One region of the Paenibacillus sp. J22R67 genome, then DNA from elsewhere that is predicted to be linked to it. Evidence: riboswitches for the same ligand, from Rfam matches in the RefSeq annotation. Region 1 holds a riboswitch; the other holds the start of a gene.
What was found. A riboswitch is a leader RNA that binds a small molecule or an ion and turns the genes downstream of it on or off. The one in region 1 is predicted to bind cyclic di-AMP.
Positions count from the first base shown of each region.

Region 2: it holds a riboswitch for cyclic di-AMP, as region 1 does, so the genes downstream of both, AC58VC_RS08400 (hypothetical protein) here and AC58VC_RS30335 (stalk domain-containing protein) in region 1, are expected to answer to the same signal.

Region 1 covers NZ_JCAUAX010000011.1:17,062-20,269, reverse strand. The annotation lists gene liaF (cell wall-active antibiotics response protein LiaF) at 1-598, opposite strand, end outside; gene AC58VC_RS30345 (PspA/IM30 family protein) at 774-1,388, opposite strand; gene AC58VC_RS30340 (LiaF transmembrane domain-containing protein) at 1,418-1,717, opposite strand; cyclic di-AMP (ydaO/yuaA leader) riboswitch at 1,886-2,038, shown strand; gene AC58VC_RS30335 (stalk domain-containing protein) at 2,051-2,848, shown strand.
Region 2 covers NZ_JCAUAX010000002.1:508,584-511,791, forward strand. The annotation lists gene gudD (glucarate dehydratase) at 1-214, opposite strand, end outside; gene AC58VC_RS08395 (alpha/beta fold hydrolase) at 406-1,245, shown strand; gene AC58VC_RS08400 (hypothetical protein) at 1,316-1,702, opposite strand; cyclic di-AMP (ydaO/yuaA leader) riboswitch at 1,789-1,925, opposite strand; gene AC58VC_RS08405 (alpha/beta fold hydrolase) at 1,984-2,814, opposite strand; gene AC58VC_RS08410 (MarR family winged helix-turn-helix transcriptional regulator) at 2,869-3,208, opposite strand, start outside.

The DNA.
Region 1 (3,208 bases):
AGCTCTCATAATTGGACGATTGCCACTGCAATTTGTTCATTACGCCAGACTCGCGCTCACTTGCGACCTGAATTTGGCCAAAGGTGACAGAAGCCCCCACTGATACGCCAATATCATCTGGTACCTTTATATCAACATCGCCTATCACACCTTGCAGGATAAGCGTTGTTTCCTTTTGCTCTAGAATGGCAAGCGAGAGATCAATATAGGTCTCCCCAATAATGTACCACGTTGAGCTATTGCGCATGATCCAAGGCTCACGCCCCAAACGAACGCTATCCATCAGCTTTTGCTTCTGAATATAGGTGTCATCTTTGTGCATTTGCTTTGAACGGATGAAAAAGAATCCTAATGAAATCAAGACGATAGCGAAAACAATCGTAATATGATCACCAAACAGAATCACAGCTCCCACGCCGATGAGCACAAAGCCTTTGCGCTCTTTGCGGGAATGGACCCGATGAATGCCCAGCAAGACGAGGATAATCGCAAGAATGGGGAAAAAGCCTATCGTATGATCCAGAAGCAAAAAAAGACCGGCGCCAATCAGCACTAGTGCTGTATTCCGGTTGCGGTTGTTTTTGGTTTCTTCGCCCATCGCTGCACCTCCTCTGGCTGCCGATTAATACGTGCATATAGATTCCTAGCATACCATAAGAATGGACAGCCTCCAAGAAGCAAATCCTTGCCCAGCAAGGATCTAGCCTAAGGAATGGAGGCCAGAACTCGGCTGCGCCGCACGCTGTGCGCGGCGCAGTACAATTATGCGTGGCTTATTTCTTGTCGCGCCAATCCTGCTGAAGCTTGCGCAGCTCCTGCTGGAGGTTGCTGCCAGCCTCCTTCAGCGTCTCTCGCGACACGCGCCCCGCCACGCGCAAGCCCTGCAGCGCTTCCCGGCCGAGCTCGCGGCCGGTCGCTTCCAGCTCGCGCAATGCCTCCCGAGCTTCTTCCTTGGACAGCCCGCTGCGCGGCTGTCCGGCTCCTGCTGCGCGTCCGGCACGCAGCGCCGCTAGCTCGTCTGCGAGCGCCAGGCAGACGTCCTGGCTGCTCGCGTACTTCGCGCGGTACTCCGCGCAGGCAGCTTCCAAGCGCAGCTTCTCTTTCAGCGCCAGACGCGCCAGCTCTTCGTCGCCAGCGCGCATGGCTAGCTCGGCCTGCTCGGCGCGCAGCTGCGCCATCTCCTCCGCGTCGACGCTTTGCTTGCGCAGCTCAATCGTGCGCTGCAGCGCCTCCTCGTAGCGCTCTTCCAGCTCGGCGATGCCGCTCGATCCTCCAGAGTGCCCGGAGTGGCCGGAATGGCCACCTCCCCGTTCATGCAGATCAAGCTTGCTTGCCGCTTCCTGGAAGGCCATATCCGCCATTTTACCAATTCGATTAAATACGCTCATTATCCCCACACCCCCTAAGTTCCTATTGATTATAATTTGAACTCCGTCGAATCCTTTTGTTTTTTCAGCATGCGATAACCGTAATACATTAACCAAACCGCAAACACAATCGCGAGAAATCCAGACAATTTCGTAATTAATATCAAAGCACCAATACCAAAAATAACCCATCCAATTTTCTTCCCATTACTTATCCCCACATAACCAAGCCCCACCATCGCCACAGGAATCAACAATCCCATGACATGAAAATGCATACCCACTTGATGCATACAGATGAGGAAGCCAACAGCTATTAGAATGAAAGCCCAACTTTTTGATCGATTCATGCTCATTCTTGCACCGCCCTTTGCGTAATCTTCATGCTACTATCGTAGCCGAAATGGATTCACGTCAAAACGGACTCCCGACTGTTTTTGTACCTAGACCTAAGTCCAGTACGTACTAAGACCTGTAACCATATTTTGGGCGTTGTCTCTCTTATTCTATCAATGATAGAATATTTGAAGCCGAGTCCGGTGCACAGACAAAGTGCCGGTACGGGGGACGATTTACATGGGGTGAATATTTACTCTGCATGCAGAGTAGACTAGGGAGAACCTTCTTCCCGAACCCGTCAACTAACCTCGGAGGCTCATTTGAAGGAGGATTACCAATTGAATATGTTTACAAAAGGGTTAACGTGCCTTGCTGTGTCCGCCACAGTTTTGGCAGGAGGCTTTCTTTCCCCATTTTCGGGACATGCTTATGCAGCTGCCGCTAATATGGACGTGAAAGTTCAAGTCAACGATGACCTGGTTCAATTTCCTGATGCTCAGCCTTATTTGGATGACAACCACGCTACACAAGTACCGATCCGTTTTGTAACAGAGAAACTGGGTTATGATGTACAATGGCAAAAGGAAGGCGACGCAATCAAAGTCACACTTAACAATGACAAACACTCTATTTCCTTAGTGTCAGGTCAAAAAGAGGCCGAAATCGATAGCACTCGTGTCGAGATGGACACACATGCCGAATTCCAAAATGGGCGTGTATACGTGCCACTTCGTTTTCTAAGCAATGCTTCTGACATTCCCGTTCAGTGGGACGCAAGCAGCAAATTAGCGATTCTAAGTAAAGACGGCAATCATCACGCACCTGATTATGAGCTATTTGAGTCAACGGCCTACTCGGCAGATCCATCTGAAAATGGCGGCTATGGAGCTTTGGATTATATGGGGAATCCATTAGGAATTGGAACCGTCGCTGTAGATCCATCTGTTATTCCACTTGGATCTAAGCTCTATATTGAAGGTTATGATTTCAACGGCCTGCCAAAAGGCGGCATGTATGCTTATGCAACGGATACTGGCGGCTCCATCAAAGGTAAACGCGTTGATATTTATGTCCCAGGCTCCCAACAATCCTTACGCAAGTTCGGCTTCCAAACTGTTAAAGTGTACAAATTAAACCCGTGAATATCACGGGTTTTTTTAATTTTGATGAACATACGACTACTGAGAACCCTCACATAAACTGCCATGCAAGTCCGGGATCTCCAGATCTATTTGATCGAATCGCCTCAAAGGAACTGGAGTCCCCTATTTGCGGAAAATTGAGCAGTTCTCTTTCGGAACGGAACTACAGGCTCTTATTTGCCATCAAATTGATGCATTTTTCAGGTGAAATCGGCAAAATAGCGAACTGTCGTTCCCCTCAAGTAGCCTAAGAGGCGTTTTCCCCTCAAATAGGGCCTCACAGTTCCCTTTCAGGTGGGTGGGACGTGTGAATGCAGCGCGACAGCGGTACGGGGGCAGCCTGAAAGTCTTTCAGCGGAA
Region 2 (3,208 bases), on a different contig from region 1:
GAATATTCTCACCGCCTGGTACTTCACCTACGCCCGTATGCCCTGCACTATCCTTAAGAATGACGATATTACGTGTAAAGAATGGAGCATGAGCCCCACTAAGATTGAAGAGCATACTATCGTGCCCTGCAACTGGAATAACCTTAAGTTCGGTAATAATTGGTGTACGGGAAGTCTGGTTTCTCGATTGCTCATTTAGTAGTTCTTGTTTCATGTCTGGTCTCTCCCTCTCATTTGGATGAATACCGGTTTAATGAATGTGAAAACTAACTAGCTACCTTATGCTAAATTGTACCACGTCCTCTAGCTCCTAAGTACTTAAATACGTCAAATTCACATATTTTTGTTAGGGAATAGTATGAGCTCGCCGGAGAGGAAGTTGAAATCATGGTACATTATAAAAAAATGAAGATTGATGGTTGGGATCTATTTTTTCGCCAAGCCGGAAGTCCTTACAATCCAACAATCATCCTACTTCATGGTTTTCCAAGCTCATCCCATATGTTCAGGGATTTAATTCCTCTACTATCAGACCGATTTCACGTCATTGCTCCTGACTATCTTGGATTTGGTAATAGCAGCATGCCTACCGTAGAAGACTATTCGTACACCTTCGAGAATCTATCTATGATGATTGAAAAGCTTATTGATAATCTGTGTATTTCTCATTATATTTTGTACACCCATGATTATGGGGGTCCTATCGGATTCAGACTGGCTATTCGTAATCCACAGCGCATTCTTGGGTTCGTTATTCAGAATGCCGTGGTAAGTGTAAACGGGTTAGGAAAACCCTTTGATCTTTTCAAAGCACTCTGGGCCGATCGAAGTCCTGCAACAGAGGCAGCCTTTGCCAAGCTAGTAACCTTTGATTTTACCAAAATGCAATATGTTACTGGCGTGTGCCAGCCTTATCTGATTAGCCCCGATGGTTATTTAATGGACCAATTATTCTTGGATCGCCCAGGCAATGACCAAATCCAGCTGGAACTGGGCTACGATTATCGCAAAAACGTAGAACAATATCCCGCTTGGCAGCAATACTTGCAAACGTATCAACCTCCTACCCTGATAACCTGGGGCAAAAATGATTTTATATTTACGATAGAAGGGGCTCTAACCTTTGGAAAATTATTGAAATGTGTGGAAACTCATTTTTTATGTGGAGGGCATTTTGTTCTCGAAGAACAAAGCCAGCATGTTTCCGAGCTTATCAAGCGCTTTTTTGGCCGTATCTATACTTGAAGTTCCGTTACTTAAATTAACAAAAAAGGAGCTGCCCGCAGGCAAGCTCCTTCTCTATTGTTGAAGATAGTTAAATAGTACTGCTGCTAATGTACTCTCTGAGGCAAGGATACGGACCACTGAGGATATGCGCCATAGTTACGATAAAATTGTGATGATCCTCCAGGATTTGCGGGGAAGTACCGACACGACTGGCTAGTGATTGTTCAACCGCTAATTCCTTTTCGGAACTTAGTTGATTGAGCAGCTCATTGTTTTGAGCGACCGTTTTGCTTATTTCCATTAATGTCTGTGTTTCGACGCCTGATGGTTGGTAAGCCAAATTCGGAAATTGAATGTCGAATTCCTCTAACCGCTGTTTTAAATGAAGAATCTCGTGTTGACGTTGTAAAGAATCGTTGGATCTCTTCACTTGAATAAGATTCTTCAACCCATTGGTTACTCTCGTAAGCAGCATGTCTAGTTCCTCCTATTTTCTCTAGAAGAGAAAAAGGAAGCGAGGGAATAGAACCTCATGTAACAGGGTTCCAATTAATGTTTCTAACCTTTTCTTTCTACGCTGACGAAGTTAGCTGACGGATTCGGGTTGAAAGTTAACCCTAACACAATATATGTGTACTCACCCCAGGAAACTTGGTTCCCCCGCTTCTTTAATCTAAAGAATTAAGCGTATTTTATCAATTTACTCCAATGTTTAAAGAGAAGCAATAGTAATATTTTCTTATATCTGCTATGTCATTAGTCATGCATGCCTTTCAACCAAACTAGTATTCGATCTACTACCTCCTTATATCTTTGCCCGACTAGCAGGCCGGTGTGCGTTGTATTCCAAAGCCCCGTATATTCAGCATGGAGATGCTCAGCCGTCACCTTCCCGCGCATGTCATCCTCCTCACCATTTACTGCCTTAATAACCAAACTTGGCATATCTATCAACCTGCTGTCTATCGAAATTCCACCGTTTGATCCCAATGAATAATAAAAAGCGTTAAATGCTTTTAACGACTCCATAGCCAAATATTTTCTCTGAAAATCAATGTCATCTACCGATTCATCTATACTTGAATAATCTTCTCGGGTTGGGGCAGGCATGATGCTTCCCAGTGTCATTTGTCCTATTTCTTTGTAAGGTACAGATTCATAAACTTCCTTGCTTATACTTGTATCAATCACCACCAAGCCTACGAGTTCAACCGTCTCAGCCAGCTTCTGGCTCAATATTCCACCCATACTAAAGCCAATGAGAATCGGAGGAACACCACATTCAGCCAGTACCTCCAACATATCCTCCAAATAATCTTCGAAGGATACATTTGTCAAATCGAGCACTCTGCTCTTGTAATGTCCTCTTAAATTCATAACATAACATTGCCATCCTTTATTTATAAAGTGAGGAATGTATTTACTCCACATCCAACTGCCCGTGTAAGCACCGTGTACGAATAAAAGTGGAGGTCTTTCTGGATTTGCCTCTGGAAGGTCATCTCCCTCGAATACTTCTAAGAATAGATCATTTTCTCCGATGTATTTCACCCTATGATCTGGCAAATCTTTCGTATAATCTCTCATGAAAAGCTCCTCCTCGTTATTTAGTTTGACGTCAAACTATTAGAACAAAAAAAATTAAAAATTGTGATAAATTTTCATTAGAATTCGCAGCAATTCTTCTTTTTCTTGATCCGAGATATTAAAGTAAAATACGTCTAACATTTCTTGGGATATGGTTTCAAATACAGGCTTCAGTTCCTCCCCTCTTGGCGTTAAGGCAACATATACGACCCTTGAATCTTCGCTGTCCCTTTCCTTAGTCACATAGCCGATACGCACCAATTTGTCAACGAGTGCAGTCACAGTAGACTTATCTTTATCAATTCTCTTGGCGATATCCGCCATAGTCAATCTAGGCGCATGAAACAGTGCAAAGATAATATCTCCATGTGAAATAGCCATATCCTCGACCCCG